4 regions of the Psychromicrobium ferritrahens genome follow, and region 2 is predicted to be linked to each of the others. Evidence: riboswitches for the same ligand, from Rfam matches in the RefSeq annotation. Region 2 holds a riboswitch; each other region holds the start of a gene.
The links. A riboswitch is a leader RNA that binds a small molecule or an ion and turns the genes downstream of it on or off. The one in region 2 is predicted to bind S-adenosylmethionine.
Positions count from the first base shown of each region.

Region 1 (4,628 bases), 110 kb from region 2:
GGGTTCGCTCAGCGCTTCGGCTAGCTGCACGGTCTGCTCGGGCAGATAGAGCCGGTCCGAGGTCACCGCCGCCAGACTGAATTTCACCCCCGACGCTCTCCTCAGGGCTTGCTTCAGGCCGCCTCGACCGCGGCCCAGATCGTGACTCATCAAGGCCTCGGTGAGGGTGATGTAACTATTCGCATCGAAGATCTGGTTCAGCTTCGCGGCCTTATGATCCAGATAGCTCTCCACCTGATAGCGCTGCCGCCAGGCTTCGGAACCACGCTCAGCTGATACCGGAGCTTCCCCTTCTTGCGCTGAGCGGCCGAACCGCAGTCCCAGCTCGGCCTCTGAGCGATAGGAGATATGCGCGATCCGTCTGGCCAGGCCAAGACCCTCCAGGGGTGCCGCCGAACCGTAGTAGTCACCGCCCGCGAAAGCCGGGTCCTGACGAATGGCCAGCAGCTGGGTTTGCGCGAGCGCGATCTGTTCCGCAGTGCTCGCCGGGCAGCTCGCGAGCACCACGGCATGGCGCACCCGCTCCGGGTAGCTCACCGCCCACTCCAGCGCACGGGCACCGCCCATCGATCCCCCGACCACCGCATGCCACCGGGTAATCCCGAGTGCATCGGCGAGCAAGGCCTCCGCCCGCACCGAGTCTCGCAGGGTCAGGAAGGGGAAGCGCGAGCCCCACGGTTTGCCGTCCGGGGCGGTTGAGGAAGGTCCGGTGCTGCCATAGCAGCCACCTAGGATATTCACCGAGACGACGAAGAACCTCTCGGTATCGATCGCCTTTCCCGGGCCCACTAAGCCATCCCACCAACCGGCCTGCTCCGACTCTCCCTGAGCGGCGTGAGAACTACCGGTCAGGGCATGCAGCACCAGGACGGCGTTGGAAGCTCCGGCATTGAGCCTGCCCCAGCTCTCATACGCCAGCGTCGTCTCCGGTAACCGTTCGCCCGTTTCCAGAGCCAGTTCGCCCAGCGACTGAAAGCGCAGCTGGCTGGGGTCGACACCCAGCAAAGCCTGCTCCGATAATTCTGAGATCGTCGTCATCACAGCGCGGATTTCGCCGCCCTGAAACCAGCCTCCAGATCCGCCAGGATATCCGTGATGTTCTCCAGTCCCACCGAGAGCCTGACCAGCCCCGGAGTGACTCCGGCTTTGAGCTGCTGGGCCTCGGTGAGCTGAGAGTGCGTGGTGGAGGCGGGGTGAATCACCAACGACCTCACATCACCGATATTGGCCACATGGGAATGCAGTTCCAAAGCGTCCACGAAGCGCTTCCCGGCGTCCACACCGCCCTTGATATTGAAGGCCACCACGGCACCGATCCCCCGCGGGCCGTATTTCTGCCCACGCTGGTACCAAGGGCTGGAGGGTAACCCGGCATAGGCCACCGATTCCACACTGTCATGCTCGGTGAGCCAGTTCGCCACCTCCAGCGCATTAGAGACATGCCGTTCCACCCGCAAACTCAGAGTTTCCAGCCCCTGCGCGATCAAGAAAGCATTGAAGGGCGCCACCGCGGAGCCCAGATCGCGCAGCAACTGCACCCTGGCCTTGAGGATATAGGCCAGATTAGCGCCCAAGGCACCACCGACGCCGAGATCCCGGGCGTAGACCAGGCCGTTGTAGCTCTCGTCCGGGGTGTTGAAGCCCGGGAATCTCTCCGGTTCCTTGGCGAAGTCGAAGCGACCGCCATCGACGATCACGCCGGCGATCGCGGTGCCATGTCCGCCGAGGTACTTGGTCGCGGAATGCACCACGATATCCGCCCCCCATTCCAGCGGCCGCACCAGATACGGCGTCGCAAGCGTATTATCGACGACGAGCGGCACTCCGGCCTCGTGGGCGACGGCACTGATTCCCTCCAGATCGAGCACGTCCTGACGGGGATTGGAAACCACTTCACCGAAGAAGAGCTTGGTGTTCGGGCGCACCGCGGCTCGCCACTGCTCCAAATCATCTGGGTCTTCTACGAAGGTGACCTCGATGCCGAATCTCTTGAGCGTGTGAGCGAGCAGATTATAGGTTCCGCCGTAGAGGCTGGGGCTGGCCACCAGGTGGTCTCCCGCCTGAGCGATGTTCAGGATCGCAAAGGTCTCCGCGGCCTGCCCGGAAGAGAGCAGCAGAGCCCCGACGCCGCCTTCCAGGCTGGCGATCCGCTGTTCGACCACGTCCTGGGTCGGGTTGCCGATTCTGGTGTAGATGGGTTCCAGTTCTGCGAGCGCGAAGCGCTTGGCAGCGCTCTCCGCACTGGGGAAGACGAAGGAAGTGGTTTGGAAAATCGGCAGTGCTCGCGCACCGGTACTCGGATCGGGTTGTTGGCCCGCATGGATCTGCCGGGTTTCGAATGACCAGCCGTTGCTCATCTCAGACTCCTTGTTTCAAGGGTCCTCAAGGTCGCCGCGATGAAGGCGGTTACCGGGCAGAGGAACCCGCGCTTGCACCTGATCTATTGACCAGGGCCCGGTCGTCACCCGGGGCACCCCACCGCGGAGGAGGGTTGCCGTCCAGCAAGCCGGGGCAGGCGTTCCGACCTCAGATGTGACACGGGATCAAGGAACTTTGCTGGCACTCATGACCTGTTTAAAGTGTGCAGTCCGCACCGGAGGCTAAGCAAGGTCAGGGAGCTATTGTGACGCTGCATTTCCCGCGATGCGCGGAGGTTACGGAGGAAATCTCACAGCGGATTCATGGTGCGCGAAGCGCGCAACGCACAGCGCAACTTAGGTAGACCTTAGTCGAGAGGCGGGTCACAAAGTGCGAGGATATGGGCATGCGCATGGACCACGTTTCTTACGCTTGTGAACCGGATGGACTGGCTGCCACCACCGAGCGGATCTCTGACGCTCTAGGAATCAAGGCCGTCCGCGGCGGGGTGCACCCCCGCTTCGGCACGCGGAATATGATCATTCCGCTCACCAATCATCACTATCTCGAAATCGTCGAAGTACTGGATCACCCAGCTTCAGACAAAGCTCCCTTCGGTCAGGCCGTGCGCGCCCGGTCAACTGCCGGTGGCGGCTGGATGGGCTGGTGCGTCGAGGTTGACGACCTGCTCCCCTTTGAAGAACGGCTGGGACGCAGCGCAGTTCCCGGAAACCGGAAATTTCCGGATGGCCAGGAACTGATCTGGCAGCAGATCGGCATTAAAGGTCTGATCGCCGACCCCCAGGTACCTTATTTGCTCAAATGGGAAGGCGATCCCGCACTGCACCCTTCACTGGCCAAGCCGAGCGACGTCAAACTCGCCAAGCTCACCATCGCGGGCTCTGCCGAACGAGTGACTGAGTGGCTGGGAGAGTGCGTGGATAAGCCACTGCAGGATGTCGCGGTTGAGTGGGTCGCCCCTAAGGGCACTCCGGGCATCATGAGCGTCACCTTTGAAACCGCCCACGGCGAAGTCACGGTCTGAACCTCAGCCAATATTCAACGCTCTGATGCTGAGGGCGACGGAGTGCCGTCAGCGAGCGAGCAGGGTTCCCCGCCCGGGCTTGCGAGGGAAAGGGCAGCTCACGAGCCTTGGCCGAAACCCAATTGCGGGCCGAAGCTGAAGGCCGCGATGTCCAGCAGCGAATGCGCCACCACGAGCGGCATCACCCGTTTGGTCTTGGTGTAGAGCCAGCCGAAGATCAACCCCATCACGAAGTTGCCGGCGAACGGCCCAAAGCCCTGGTAGAGGTGGTAGCTGCCACGCAAAAGAGCGCTGGCCACAATCGTCCACCAGGGCTGCCAGCCGAGTTGCTTCAGCCTGGTCATCAGAAACCCCACGACGATCACTTCTTCGAGCACGGCATTGCGCAGCGCGGAGATGATCAGCACCGGAATGGTCCACCAGTAATCATGAAGTGAGCTGGTCACGATCTGGGCGGTCACCCCGAGGCTGCGTCCCAGCGCATAAAGACCCAGCGAAGGCAGCCCGATCAGCAGCATCAGGCCGATTCCCCCTAATAAGTCGCGCCAGAGCAGGTCGCGCCACGGGCGGCTGATGGTGAATCCGATGGCCTGGAATCCGCTGCGGGCGGGTTTCCACAGCAGGTAGAGCGCTAGGGCCACCGGTACCAGGGCGAAGAAGTTATCAAGCAATTGATAGGTCAGATCGAAGTACTCGCGGTTGATCTTGGGCGTATTCAATTGCGCGGTAGCTTGCGAGATCGGCGCGCGGGTCAGATTCTCGATCAGATTGACGACGGCGTAAACAGCAGATTGCCCCAGGGAGAGCCCCAGCACGATCAAGATCTCTGCTCGCCAACGGCGTGCCAGTCCAGCAACTCTTCCCATGACTGACATTAAACAGCCATTACACTCAAGACCATGAGTGCGCCTCGTCAGATCATCATGTTGCGACACGGACAGTCGGAGGCCAATCTGGATCAGACCATCTACGACAGGATTCCGGATTACCGGATTCCGCTCACTGAACTCGGGCTCGAACAGGCCAGAGCGGCCGGTGAGGAGATCCGTGCGCAGTTGGCCGGTGAAAAGGTGTGTGTCTACGTCTCCCCCTACCTCCGGGCTTATCAGACCCTGGAAGCGCTGGGTCTAGGAGACAGCGTTGACCGGATCTTCGAGGAGCCCCGACTGCGCGAACAGGACTGGGCCAATTTCCAGGACCCGGCCGATATCGCGGAGCAAAAGGA
Region 1 is NZ_JBDLLW010000001.1:746,776-751,403, forward strand. It holds gene metX (homoserine O-acetyltransferase MetX) at 1-1,038, opposite strand, end outside; gene ABDK06_RS03515 (bifunctional o-acetylhomoserine/o-acetylserine sulfhydrylase) at 1,038-2,357, opposite strand; SAM riboswitch class IV at 2,421-2,571, opposite strand; gene ABDK06_RS03520 (VOC family protein) at 2,759-3,403, shown strand; gene ABDK06_RS03525 (CPBP family intramembrane glutamic endopeptidase) at 3,502-4,269, opposite strand; gene ABDK06_RS03530 (histidine phosphatase family protein) at 4,303-4,628, shown strand, end outside.
Region 1: linked by a shared signal. The riboswitch ahead of ABDK06_RS03515 (bifunctional o-acetylhomoserine/o-acetylserine sulfhydrylase) and the one ahead of ABDK06_RS02985 (aminotransferase class V-fold PLP-dependent enzyme) in region 2 are both predicted to bind S-adenosylmethionine.

Region 2 (4,628 bases):
CACGAAACCGATCGGCTGGCGGCGCTCGCGACCGAAATCAACGGTCTGGGGGGCGACGTCGAAGAAACCGCCGACGGGCTCATCATCCGGCCCAAACCGCTGCACGGCGGGCTGTTCCGCAGCTATGCGGACCATCGGATGGCCACCGCGGGCGCGATCATCGGCTTGGCTGTTTCCGGCGTCGAAATCGACGATATCGGCAGCACAGCGAAGACCATGCCTGAGTTTCCCCAGTTGTGGCAGCGTATGTTGGGGCTCTCCCCCGCTGAGCGAGTGAGCTGATGCCGCGCGAATGGGATGAATCGGATGTGCGGATCAGGCCGAATAAAAAGGGCAGCCGGCCCCGAACCAAGGACCGTCCCGCTCATCATGAGGCGATCATCGGCCGGATCATCACGGTAGACCGGGGCCGTTACACCGCGATCGTGGATGAGGCGACGCCTCAGGAACGACTGCTGATCGCGGCCCGGGCTCGCGAATTGCGCCGCTCCCCCGTCGTGGTGGGCGATTTCGTAGCGCTGGTCGGCGATGTCTCCGGTGAACCCGATACCCTGGCCAGGCTGGTCAGAATCGAAGAGCGCCGCACCGTGCTGCGCCGCTCGGCCGATGACTCAGATCCGGTGGAAAGGGTCCTGGTCGCCAACGCCGATCAATTGGTCATCGTGGTGGCCGCGGCGAACCCGGAACCCCGCACCGGCTTCATCGACAGGGCCTTGGTCGCCGCCTACGACGCCGGAATCGAACCGCTGCTGCTGATCACCAAAACCGATGTCAAAGAACCCACAGATCTCTTGGCCCACTATGAGCAGCTGGAGTTGAAGATCCTGCTGAGTCGGACCGCGCTTGAACAATCTGAGGCGGCGGGCTCGGCCAATCTAGTGAACGACGCCGTCGAGCAACTGCGGGATGAATTGGACGGCAAGGTCTCGGTGCTGGTGGGTCACTCAGGCGTCGGCAAATCAACCATGGTTAACGCGCTCACCGGCTCGCAGCGCGCCACTGGCGGGGTGAACGCGGTCACCGGGCGTGGCCGGCATACTTCGTCCTCGGCTCTGGCCTTGCGCCTTGAGGACGCCCAGCCGGGCAGCTGGATCATTGACACTCCGGGCATCAGGTCCTTCGGGCTGGCCCACGTCGATCCGAACCGCATTCTGCAGGCCTTTCAGGATCTGGAGCCCGGCATCGAGGACTGCCCACGAGGCTGCCGCCATGACGAAGCCGCTCCGGAGTGCGGGCTGGACCTCTGGGTTGACAGCGGACGAGCGGGCGAAGGCGGCGCTGCCCGGCTGGAATCTTATCGTCGATTGCTCAGCGCGATCCGGGCGGTTCAGTAGTCGTAGCGCTTTAAAGCCAGCCAATCCTGCCCCGTTACGGCTGGCTTACGGCAAATCCTCGGCATCTCGGGATAGCGTGTTGGCATGACAATGCACCTTCAGGGCTATAACGACGATCTTCGTTTGGCTCATGTGCTGGCCGATTCCGTGGACGCGCAAACCATGAGCCGGTTCAAAGCCCTCGATCTGACCATTGAGACCAAACCGGACCTCACTCCGGTGACCGATGCCGATAAAGCCGCAGAGGATGCCATCAGGAACCAGCTGGCCCGGGCCCGCCCCCGCGATGCGGTACTGGGCGAAGAGTTCGGCAGCACTGGGCACGGCGCACGGCGTTGGATCATCGACCCGATCGACGGCACCAAGAACTTCATTCGCGGAGTTCCAGTCTGGGCGACTCTGATCTCGCTGGTCGATGAAGGTGTGCCCGTCGTGGGAGTGGTCAGTGCCCCAGCACTGGGTAAACGTTGGTGGGCGTCGAAGGGCACCGGGGCCTTCACCGGTAAATCACTCGCCGCCGCCAGCCGGCTGAGGGTCTCAAACGTCTCCCGGCTGCAAGATGCGTCCGTTTCATATTCTTCGCTCGGCGGCTGGAGAGAGCGCGGCAATCTGGAGCAGTTCATCGAGCTTTTAGACGCCACCTGGCGCAGCCGGGCTTACGGTGATTTCTGGTCATACTGCCTGGTGGCTGAAGGCGCAGTGGACATCGCCTGCGAACCATCGCTGAACCTTTACGATATGGCAGCGCTGGTGCCGATCGTGACCGAAGCGGGCGGGCGATTCACTTCTCTGGAAGGGGCTGACGGGCCGTTCGGCGGCAATGCTCTGGCCAGCAACGGCATCCTGCACTCGGAGACCCTGCGCTTACTCAACCCCGAGCTGGACGATTTACTCTGATCCTTGCCTCCGACGGGGGGGGCGAAGCGCCGCCGGCATCCCAGCTACTCTGACGGCCCAACTGTATTACGTAATACAGCACGGTGCTCTGCCGAATTGGCCTAGGCTTGAAAGAGGTCACGAGTGCCAGCGTTAAACCCCGGTTTGCTGGCCGGCAACCCTCCATTCGCGGTGGGGTGCCCCGGGTGACGACCTGGCCAGATCAAAAGATTCTGGCAAGCGCGGACTCCCGTTGTGATGACCGGGGTCCTCTTCGTGGAGGATCAGATGAGCACTGTCACGTATATCACCCCTAGAAAATCGCTGCAGGCCCTTTTGCCCGTCGTGGGTGCCGAACTCCGGGCTCCCTTGGTGCAGGGTGGCGACGTCCGCTACGTCAATCTAGACTATGCTGCCTCGGCTCCCGCGCTCTCGGCGGTGGCCAATTATCTCCAAGAGATCCTGCCCTACTACGCGAGCGTTCACCGCGGGGCGGGCTATTCCTCCCAGATCAGCACCTCGGTCTATGAGAACGCCCGGCACATCGTGCGGAACTTCGTCCGTGCCAGGGCCGACGACGCAGTGATCTTCACCCGTAACACCACGGACGCCTTGAATCTGCTAGCCCGTTGCCTTCCGGCCCAAGGCGACGTGCTGTATCTCGATATCGAACACCACGCTAACCTCTTGCCCTGGCAGAACGTGCCGCACCGAAGCGTCTTAGCGGGCGAGTCGATCGCACAGACCCTGGAGATCCTAGAAGAAGAATTCGAGCTCGGCGGTGTCTCGCTGCTCGCGGTCACCGGCGCTTCCAATGTCACCGGTGAAGTGCTGCCGGTCGCCGAACTCGCTGCTCTGGCGCATCGGCACGGTGCTCGGATCGTGGTGGATGCGGCGCAGCTTGCCCCGCATCGGGCGATCGACGTCAGCGGCTGGGGCATCGACTACTTGGCCTTTTCCGGCCATAAGCTCTACGCGCCCTTCGGTTCCGGAGTGCTGGTGGGGCGCCCGGATTGGCTAGATTCCGGGGTGCCTCTGCTGCTGGGCGGCGGAGCGGTCAAGGAGGTGCGACTGGACGCCGTGAGTTGGGCCGAAGGTCCGGCGAGACATGAAGGTGGCACTCCTAATGTACTGGGGGCAGCCACGCTGGCCCGCGCTGCCGAAGTGATTGCCTCGCTCGATCAAGAGACCTGGCAGCACCATGAAAGCACGCTCCGAGAGTTTCTGATCGACGGCTTGGAACGGATCCCCGGAGTGACAGTGCATCATTTGTTCAGCGATTCGGGGAGCTATCCGGGCAGCGGCAGCATCGGTGTGGTCAACTTCTCGGTTTCCGGCTATGACTCCGGTTTGGTGGCGGCTTATTTATCCGCCGAGTTCGGGGTAGGCGTGCGGGACGGACGGTTCTGCGCGCATCCCCTGCTGCGACGCCTCGGGCTGCCCACCGGCTCGCTGCGAGCCAGCTTCGGACTCGGCTCCGGCATCGAGGACGCGCAACGGCTGATCACCGGAATCAGCCAACTGGTCGAGGATGGGCCCCAAGGCGACTATCTCATTGAGAGCGGTCGCTGGGTTCCGGTCAACGATTTCAGGGTCTTCCCCTCCTGGGCGCCTAATACCCCGGGAACCGCAGGAGCGGCGCCCTGCATCGTGACGGATTGATGCAGCCTCCGGGATATTCTTGAGGGGTGTCCCGGAGGTGCCCATGAACAAAACCAGCGACGGTCCCAAGCTGCTGCAGCAACGTCGAGAGGAGCTCGCCTCCGCCTTCCGTAGCGGCGGTGAGCTCTATGAGCGGGTCCGCCCGGGCTATCCGCAGCATGCCGCGGACTGGCTGATTCCCAGCAGCGCCCATAGAGTGCTCGATCTCGGCGCCGGGACCGGCAAATTCACTGAACGACTGGTGGAACGCGGGCTGCAGGTGACCGCCGTCGATCCCTCGGAGGATATGCTCGCGCAGCTTAACAGCAGGTTCCCCGAGGTATCGACCATCGTTGGCAGCGCAGAGGACTTCCCGGCGGCCGAGGAAAGCGTCGATGCGGTTTTCGTCGCTCAGGCTTGGCATTGGTTCGACGCCCCAGCCGCAAGTCGGCGGATCGGCCGGGTGCTGCGCCCCGGCGGCAGATTAGGGCTGATCTGGAATCAACTCGATGTCCGGATACCGTGGGTGCACCGGCTCTCGCGGATCATGCATGCCGGCGATGTGCATCGCCCCGAAGCGGTGCCAGCTCTCGGCGAGCAATTCTCTGCCCCGGAACCTCATTTATCCCATTGGTCGCAGCAGCTGACTCCGGCGGAACTGATCGAGCTGGTGAAGTCACGCAGCTACTATTTGCGGGCCTCCGAGCAAAATCGTGCCAGAGTGCTGAACAACCTGGACTGGTATCTCTTCGAGCATCTGGCCTATCGCCACGGCCA
Region 2 is NZ_JBDLLW010000001.1:632,939-637,566, forward strand. It holds gene aroA (3-phosphoshikimate 1-carboxyvinyltransferase) at 1-282, shown strand, start outside; gene rsgA (ribosome small subunit-dependent GTPase A) at 282-1,334, shown strand; gene hisN (histidinol-phosphatase) at 1,419-2,231, shown strand; SAM riboswitch class IV at 2,347-2,459, shown strand; gene ABDK06_RS02985 (aminotransferase class V-fold PLP-dependent enzyme) at 2,499-3,872, shown strand; gene ABDK06_RS02990 (class I SAM-dependent methyltransferase) at 3,916-4,628, shown strand, end outside.

Region 3 (4,628 bases), on a different contig from region 2:
ATCGTCATCGTTTATCTGCTCGCCATGTTGCTCTTCGGTTTCTGGGGTAAGAGCCGCACTAAGAACAATGCGGATTTCCTGGTGGCCGGGCGCCGGCTGGGACCATTCCTCTACACCGGAACCATGGCCGCCGTCGTGCTGGGCGGTGCCTCAACCGTGGGCGGCGTGGGACTCGGCTACAGCAAGGGCCTCTCCGGGCTCTGGCTCGTGGTCGCGATTGGCGCGGGCGTGCTGCTGCTCAGCTTGGCTTTCGCCGGGACTATCCAGAAGCTCAAGATCTACACCGTCTCGCAGATGCTCAGCCTGCGTTACGGGCATCGGGCGACTCAGACCTCCTCGATCGTGATGCTGGCCTATACGGTGATGCTCTGTGCCACCTCAACGAGTGCTTACGCCACGATCTTCGTGGTGCTCTTTGGCTGGGAACGCTGGCTGGCGATTGCGATAGGCGGCGCCATCGTGCTGATTTACTCCACCATCGGGGGCATGTGGTCCATTACGCTCGCCGATATGGCTCAATTCGTGATCAAGACGATAGGCGTCTTCGCGCTGATGCTGCCCTTTGCGCTCGCCGCTGCCCAAGCGCAAGGCGGTTTCGATGCGATCCGGGATCGCGTCGGGCAGAGCTTCTTCCAGCTCGACGGCATCGGGGTACAGACCATCGTGACCTATTTCGTCGTCTACACCCTAGGTCTGCTGATCGGCCAAGACATCTGGCAACGCGTCTTCACCGCCAAGACTCCCGCAGTGGCACGCTGGGGCGGAGCCACCGCGGGAGTCTACTGCATTCTTTACGGGGTGGCCGGCGCGCTGATCGGCATGGCCGCTCGGGTGGCCCTGCCGGAGATCGATGTGAAAACCGCGGGTCAGGACGCCGTGTATGCCGAGGTGGCCGCCCATTTACTGCCCATCGGTTTAGGGGGTCTGGTGCTGGCCGCCGCCGTCGCCGCCATGATGTCGACCGCCTCGGGCGCACTGATCGCTGCGGCAACGGTGGCTCGCGCCGATGTGCTGCCCTTCGTGGCCAGCTGGTTCGGCAGAAAAATCGACACCTCAGATACCGATAATCCGGAGCACGATGTGCGGGCCAACCGGCTTTGGGTTCTCGGGCTAGGCGTAGCGGCCATTCTGATTGCCATCGTAACCCCCGACGTGGTGGCGGCACTCACCATCGCCTACGACATCCTGGTCGGTGGCCTGCTGGTCGCCATTCTGGGCGGTCTGTTCTGGAAGCGCGGCACCGGACTGGGAGCAGCGGCCTCGATGGCTGTCGGCACCGTAGTCACCTTGCTGCTGCTCACCCTCTATGCGAGCGGAGCGATAGCCAGCGAGGATGGTATTTATGCTAACGAGCCCATCTACTGGGGTCTCGGATCTTCGTTGCTGGTCTATCTAGCGGTGTCTTTAGCGACCAAAGAAACGTCAGCTGAAGTACGGACCGCTTGGCAGCTCAGACTCAACGGCTCCAAGATAAGAAAAATATAAGGATTTCCGCCAAACGCCCGGTAGAATTGCGTGCGCTCCAGGGCAGAGTTACATTAGAAAAAGCTTCATGAGTTGTGGTTGCCTTTCAGTAGGCAAAGCTCGGACTGACCACACGCCAACCCCATGTGCAAGGGTGGCTCGGATGACGAAGCGACCCATCGGGCCGCGAGACAAACCCGAGGGGTAAGAGCACTCGGCTGGAGGCGCTTTAGGTGTCCGGAATACGTTTTGTCCTTCCCGCGGTTGACGCCGTACTGGGAACAGTTTCGCTGATCGAAAGTGGGTGTTGGCGAAGTTTTTGGAGCGGCGAAGCAAGAGAATTAATAACCGCGATGGCAAATTCGGTGCAACGCTGCCAATGGAATGCGAAGACCTTGGAATTGACGGTTACGGTGGCGAAAACCGGGTGCCGGCAGGGCGAGCCGCGAGTTTTTCGGCTGCTGCCGAACTCACCGGAGCCAAGCCCCTCGGAATCGGCCCTGGCATCGTTTGACTCCCTGGTTCTTCGGCTAGCTCATTGATTCTGCGATCGCCCACTGTGAGTTGCAGTGGGCGATCGCAAGTCTACGGGCGGTGAAAATATCTGCGCGCAGCCGAAAGATTTTACGGTGCGCCGAAGCTTTTTGCCGAGGATAGCCAGCCGAAAAACCGCGAGAATTCGGGCTAAAGTGGGGCTGTGGCAAGTTACTCTCCGGGCGTACAGCAGGCCAGTAAAGCGCAGATCAAGCGGTGGCGCACCCACCTCGCCGATGAGCGCGCCGAGGCCGCCGTCTATCGCGCCCTGGCGACGAAACGCGAGGGCGAGGAGCGCGATATTCTGCTCGCCCTGGCCGAAGCCGAAAAGCGGCATGAGCAGCACTGGCTGACCCTGCTCGGCGAACACGCCTCAGCGCCCCGCAAGGCCTCGTTCAATAACCGTCTGCTGGGCTTTCTGGCCAAGCACTTTGGCTCGGTCTTCGTCCTGGCTCTGGCTCAACGGGCTGAGTCCCGTTCCAGTTACTCGACCGATGTGGACGCCACCCCGGCGATGGCTGCCGACGAAGCGATCCACGAAGAGGTGGTGCGCGGACTGGCAACCCGTGGCCGTAATCGGCTCTCCGGAACCTTCCGAGCCGCCGTGTTCGGTGCGAACGATGGGCTGGTCAGCAATCTCTCCCTGGTGATGGGTATGGCCGGGGCCGGGCTGGCCCCGCATCTGGTGTTACTGGCCGGCATTGCGGGTCTGCTCGCCGGAGCACTGTCGATGGGTGCGGGTGAGTACGTCTCGGTACGTTCACAGCGCGAATTGCTGGACGCCTCGAAGCCGACCCAGATCACGCTGTCCGCCGCCAAAGCTCTGGATATCAATGCCAATGAGCTGGTTCTGGTCTACCGGGCCCGCGGGATGAGTCCGGAGGACGCCGAGCATCGCGCGGCCGAACGGATGGGACGGTTTGCCTGCGACTGCAACCCCAGCTTCTCCCTGCAAGCAGAGGTGGCGGGGAAACCTGAGAGTGATGAGCACGAGACCATTGGAACCGCGCTGGGTGCCGCCGTCTCCAGCTTCTGTTTCTTCGCCTCCGGCGCCGTCATTCCGGTGCTGCCCTACCTCCTCGGGCTCAGCGGTTTCACGGCCATAGCGGTAGCCTCAGTGCTGGTCGGCTTAGCGCTGCTGGCCACAGGAGCGGTGGTGGGCTTGCTTTCCGGAGCCCCGCCACTCTCCCGGGGAATCCGGCAGCTGCTGATCGGCTTCGGCGCGGCGTTGGTCACCTACCTGCTCGGCCTGCTGTTCGGCACCACCACCGGATAGCTTCCAGTGGCCCGGAAACCTCAGCCCAGAGACGCTAGGGCTTCCGCCACTGAGTCAACCAGCTGAATCCGTTGAGCCATCTCTCGGCCCTGGGCCAGCTTCGTCAGCAACTGCCAGACCGGAAGCTGTGCAGTCCAGTACTCCCGGCCCAGCAGCACCATCGGGACGGCGGCTGATTCCGCGGCATAATAATTCTCGCAAGCATCCTGGAAGATTTCCTGGACGGTCCCGGCGGCTCCCGGCAGGAAAACGATCCCGCCATTGCAGCGCTCTAGCAAAACCGCCTCCCGCACCGCATTGGCGAAGTATTTCGCTATCCGGCTGGCAAAGATATTGGGCGGTTCATGACCATAGAACCAGGTAGGGATGCCGAGATTGAGCTGACCGTCCGGGAAACGCGCCATAACGGCTTGAGCTGCCGCAACCCAGCGATCGACCGAAGGCCTGAAATCCGGGACCTCCGAAAGCTGAGCCATCGCCCAGTCCAGAGCTGCCGTAGGTCGGCCACTCAGCCAGGCACCTAAATTCGCCGCTTCCATGGCTCCCGGACCTCCTCCGGTGGCCACCACGAAGCCACGCCGGCCCAGGCCGCTGCCCAGTTCCGCGGATTCTCGGTAGGCCTCACTGCCGCGGCTGGCGGCGTGCCCGCCCATCACCCCGACGACCTTTCGTCCGGCTAGCTCGGAATCGAAAAGATCATCCAGGGCGTCCCCTATCGAGTGATCGTGCATCGCGGTGGCAAGGGTGCCGTCAAGGTTACGCGGCGTGCTCAGCGTCCACTGATAGATCCTGCCGTCAAGGGTCGATTCATAGCCCGCCGCCAGACCGCCGAAAAGCTCAGTGCCGGTGTAGAGCTTGGACCGATAGGAATCGAAGGGCACCCCGGGCAGCACCGGGAAGATCAAGGCGCCGCGAGCCCGCAATTCGGCCTCGGCTCCGGGGTCGAAGGTACATCCCAGAAAAACCGCTGCAGCGACCGAGAGCCCGCTGAAATCGACCCCTCGGAGATTCAGGGACTGCACATGCCAGCCAGCCAAGGAACTGGCTCCGGCGGTCAGCAGCTCGTGGAATTGCTCAAGATCCTCTACTTCAAGGTTTCGTACGCTCATCGCTGGTCTCAGGCGTTTTCAACGGCGCGGAAGTGCTCGTCGAGCTTCTCCAGAGTTCTCTCGATTCCGCGAATATTGCGTTTGCTGAAGCCAGTGAGTCGAAGCACCCAGCGTCTGCGCACGGTGCGGGCATCCCATTGCTCGGTCACCAAAGTTCCGCCGTCCACCGGTTGCAGCAGATAGCGCCAGATATGGCCGTAGAAATGCCGCCAAGCGATCCGCCGCCCCTCTTCGAATTCAACGAC
Region 3 is NZ_JBDLLW010000003.1:251,281-255,908, forward strand. It holds gene ABDK06_RS13195 (sodium:solute symporter family protein) at 25-1,485, shown strand; SAM riboswitch class IV at 1,549-1,681, shown strand; gene ABDK06_RS13200 (VIT1/CCC1 transporter family protein) at 2,162-3,274, shown strand; gene ABDK06_RS13205 (LOG family protein) at 3,295-4,383, opposite strand; gene ABDK06_RS13210 (SRPBCC family protein) at 4,392-4,628, opposite strand, start outside.
Region 3: linked by a shared signal. The riboswitch ahead of ABDK06_RS13200 (VIT1/CCC1 transporter family protein) and the one ahead of ABDK06_RS02985 (aminotransferase class V-fold PLP-dependent enzyme) in region 2 are both predicted to bind S-adenosylmethionine.

Region 4 (4,628 bases), 800 kb from region 2:
TTGGGTCTACGAGAACCGCGCGATCTACTTGACCGAACTGAACCGCTTGGGCGCCAGGGTGAGGCTGCTCGACCCGCACCGGATCGACGTCGAAGGCCCCACCCGCTGGCGCGCAGCCGAAGTGGGCTGCCCGCCCGCGCTGCGCCCGGCCGCCTGCATTCTGCTGGCCATGCTGGCCGCTCGGGGGACTTCGGAGCTGCGCAATATCTACGTGATCGAACGCGGTTACGAGGATCTCGCTGAGCGGCTCAACACCCTGGGCGCTGAGATCGAGTACTTCCAGGACTGATCCACCGGTTCGCTTCAGCATCACTTTATGAGCTAAAAGTGGTGCTGAGGCGATTGCCTCTAGAGCTGCCCGAGGGCCAGTTCCAGATCCCGCTGCAGATCGTCTAGATCCTCCAGCCCCACCGAGAGCCGCACCACGCCGTCGCTCAGTCCGATGGCTGCCCGGCCTTCCGGGCCCATCGCGCGGTGCGTTGTGGTCGCGGGGTGTGTGATGAGGGATTTCGAATCACCGAGGTTATTGGAGATATCGATCACCCGCAGGGCATTCAGCAGGGCAAAAGCTTCGGGCTTCCCGCCTTTCAGCGCGAAGGTGAGTACGGTGCCGCCCGCGCTCATCTGCGAGGCAGCCAGTTCGTGCTGCGGGTGCGAGGCCAGCAATGGGTACTTGACCCATTCCACGGCTTGCTGCTGCTCCAAAAACTCAGCTAGGGCCAGTGCCGAGGCCGAGGAGTGCTTGACCCGCAGTGACAAGGTCTCCAGCCCCTTGGTGAGTACCCAGGCGTTGAACGAGGACAGTGCAGGGCCAGTGTGCCGCATCAATTGCTTGACCGGGCCGTCGATGAATTCCCGGCTGCCCAGGATCGCGCCGCCGAGCACCCGCCCCTGGCCGTCGATGTGCTTGGTACCCGAATAGACGACGACGTCGGCGCCGAGCTCCGTGCAGCGCTGAAGCAAAGGCGTGGCGAAGACATTATCGACCACCACCTGGGCTCCGGCGGCATGCGCTAGTTCGCAGACCGCGCGGATGTCAACGATCTCCTGCATGGGGTTCGACGGTGATTCGAAAAAGACAGCGGTGGCCGGCACCGAAAGAGCTTCCCGCCACTGCTCCAGATCGGGGCCATCCACAAAAACCGTCTCGACTCCCCAGCGCGGCAGAATCTCGTTCAAGATCACAAAGCACGATCCGAAGAGCGAACGGGAAGCCACCACTCGGTCCCCCTGAGCCAGCAGCGCACCGAGTGCCACAAAGACCGCGGCCATTCCAGAGGCGGTAGCGAAGCAGGCCTCGGTTCCTTCCAAGAGCCGTAGCCGTTCCTGAAAGGTGGCCACCGTCGGATTGCCGTAGCGGGAGTAGACGAATCTCTCGTCCTCTCCCGTGAAAGCCCTTTCCGCGGCTTCGGCGGATTCGTAGACGAAACCGGAGTTCAGGAATATCGCCTCGGAGGTCTCCTGAAAGCCGGTGCGGTCCAGGCCGCCCCGGACCGCCTGGGTATCGGAGGACCAGCCGCCGGCCAGCGGATTGAAGCTCATGAGCCCTTCTTCCAGGGCAGTTTGCGGTTCTTCCAGCCGTTCACGGTGCGATCGCCATAGGCATCCGGGACGCCTTCGAAGCCTTCCAGCACATTGAAAGAGGTGAACCCGGCCTCGGTGGCCGCTTCAGCGGCGGACACCGAGCGAGCGCCAGAACGGCAGAGAAAAACGATGTCCGCATCGGCCGGCACGGCGGCCTTGAGCTCATCCAAGAAGGCCTGATTCCACACCCCTCCGGCGAGGTTCCACTGCACGAAACGGGGTTCGACGGAGAGTGAAGCGGTGTCTGGGACGCCGATCAATTGCCACTCCGCTTCGGTCCGCACATCCACCAAGACGGCGCCGTCGGAAACTTTCTGCCAGGCTTCCTCAGGGGTCAGATCACCGGCGTAACTCATTGTGCCGCCTCCCCATCAGTCGCGGAGTTAAAACCGGGGAGCACCACGGCCTGGGCGGCGATCACCTGGCCGCCGTTGGACGTCACTGAGGGGCTGCCGTAGAGCAGGTAGCCTTCGGCGATCGCATCACTGACCCGCTGACAGAAACTATGATCATCGGGGCCGGTCAGAAGCCGGTAGGTCAAGGGGGCGTCAGCCATTTGTTCTCCTTTTGCCTGAGGCGCAAGCCGCAGCAACTCCACGCTTGCAACCCGTTCACGTTGCCGAGTATTCACCTGAGGCACCCCACCGGAATCGAGGGTTGCCGGCCAGCAAGTCAGGGCAGTGCACCCGGCCTCGGCCAAAGTGCGTGCTGGCGCTCGTTACTCATCGCAAAGCTAACACATGGCGTGGCGTTGACGGGCAAAATGATGTCTTTATTGCGCAGTACCAGCTCGACCTCGTCGGCTAGCAGAGCCAGGGTCTTGAGCTCAGGCCTGTCTGGCTTGCTCAGCATAAAGTGCGGCATAGCGGCCGTTCAGTGCGAGCAGTTCTCTATGAGTACCCTGTTCGGCGATTCGGCCCTGTTCCACCACGAAGATCACATCCGCACCGACCACCGTTGACAGTCGATGCGCAATGGCCACCGTGGTGCGGCCCTGTGAGGCGGTCTCCAGCGCGGATTGCACCACTCGTTCTGAGATCGAATCCAATGCGCTGGTGGCCTCGTCCAGAACCAGCACGGCGGGGTCTTTCAGCAGCACTCGGGCGATCGCGATTCGTTGCTTCTCGCCGCCTGAAAGCCGATAACCGCGTTCGCCGACCAAGGTGTTGAAGCCCTCAGGGAAGCTCATGATGGTCGAGTAGATATTGGCCTGCTGGGTGGCCCGGTCGAGTTCGTCCTGAGTCGCTCCGGGCTTGGCGTAGCGCAGATTATCGGCGATGCTGGCGTGGAACAGATAAGTTTCCTGACTGACAATGCCGATATGCGCCACCAGGGAATCCTGAAGCAGTTCGCGCACCTCTATACCGCTGAACTCAATACGACCGGAAGTGGCTTCGTAGAGCCGGGGAATCAGATAGGAAATGGTGGTTTTACCCGCGCCAGAAGAGCCCACGAAGGCGGCGAACTGCCCGGGTTCAATAGTGAAGGAGACCTTATCCAAGGTCGGACGCTCCCCGGGTTGAGCATCCGGGTAGGCGAAGCTGACCTCTTGGAATCTGATCCTGCCCAGTTGCCGCAGATCGCTTAGCGGGGCTGCCCCCGGGCTGTCGGCGATGGCGGGTTTGAGGTCCAGGTATTCGAAGATCCGGGCGAAGAGGGCGCCCGAAGTCTGGAGGTCGAGGGCAACCCGCATCAAGCTGGTGAGCGGGAAGAGCAGACGCGCCTGGACCGTGGTGAAGGCCACGATAGTACCCGCGGTAATCGCTTGGAAGCCGTTGTCCACCAGCAGACCGGCGACGAGGTAGACGATTGCCGGAATCGAGGAGAGGAAAATAGTCACGATGGCGAAGAACCACTGTCCGCTCATCGCCTGGCGGACTTGCAGCCCGATCTGATTGCGGTTTTCTGCCGAGTAACGATCGATCTCGGCCTTCTGCATATTGAAGCTCTTGGCCAGCAGGATGCCTGAGACGCTCAGGGTCTCCTGGGTGATCGCGGACATCTCGGAGAGCGATTCCTGGGTCTGGGTGGCGATTTTGGCCCGGATCTTGCCCACTTTGCGTTGCGCGATCACCAGAATCGGCATCAGCACGACGGCGACCACTGTCAGCTGCCAGTTCAGCAGCAGCATCGCGACAAAGGCGGCGATTACGGTCACGGTATTGCCGAGCACCGCGGAGACAGTATTGGTGAGCACACTGGCGACGCCTCCGACGTCGTTCTGCAGCCTGGACTGGATCACCCCGGTCTTGGTCCGGGTGAAGAAGCTCAGATCCATCGCTTGCAGGTGACCGAAAAGCTTGACCCGCAGGGCTCCCATCACCCGGTTGCCCACTGAAGCGGTCAGATAGGTCTGCCAGACACTGAGCAGGGCCGAACCGATATAGACCAGGATCATCACACCGACGATCAAGGTCAGTGCTGCCAGATCGGGTTTACCCGAGCGCGGGAACAGCCCGTCATCGAAAGCGCGCTGGGTGAGCAGCGGCGGCACCACGGTGAGTGCCGCACCGACGAGCACCAGGACGGCGGTCAGGATCAGCGAGCGACGATACGGTGCGAAAAGCCCGTAGACCCTGCGGAAAAGGTGCGGGATCTGCGGAGCCTGGGCATTGATCGCGCGCTGTGCGTCTTCGTCCCCGCCGCTGAGCCGGCCTCGTGCTCCGGGCGGCCGGATCCCGCTCATCGCGGAGCCGTTCCCTGTGGTATCTGATGGTGCCAGTTCATTCAGTACCGGCTAAGATCTCGCTTAGTTCGGCGGTGAGCTCGGCCTGATTCTGTACCGTGCCGATTTCTTTACCATCGATCCGGTTGATCGGAGCCAGCAGCCGGACGCTGGAGATCAACCAGGCCGCATCCGCTTCGAAAAGATCCTGCGGCACCAAGGGGCCGTAGCCGAGCTCCCAGCCCGCCTTCTGCGCCGCGGCGAACAGCGCGCCCTGGGTGGTGCCGGGCAAAATGCCTGAATCGAGTTGCGGGGTGATCAGTTGCTTTGTCTTGCCGTGCCGTTTCGCGATCAGCACGGACGACGTCGGGCCCTCCAG
Region 4 is NZ_JBDLLW010000001.1:1,434,769-1,439,396, reverse strand. It holds gene ABDK06_RS06685 (UDP-N-acetylglucosamine 1-carboxyvinyltransferase) at 1-289, shown strand, start outside; gene ABDK06_RS06680 (O-succinylhomoserine sulfhydrylase) at 349-1,542, opposite strand; gene ABDK06_RS06675 (rhodanese-like domain-containing protein) at 1,539-1,940, opposite strand; gene ABDK06_RS06670 (DUF1737 domain-containing protein) at 1,937-2,140, opposite strand; SAM riboswitch class IV at 2,176-2,307, opposite strand; gene ABDK06_RS06665 (ABC transporter ATP-binding protein) at 2,411-4,270, opposite strand; gene ABDK06_RS06660 (aminodeoxychorismate lyase) at 4,308-4,628, opposite strand, start outside.
Region 4: linked by a shared signal. The riboswitch ahead of ABDK06_RS06670 (DUF1737 domain-containing protein) and the one ahead of ABDK06_RS02985 (aminotransferase class V-fold PLP-dependent enzyme) in region 2 are both predicted to bind S-adenosylmethionine.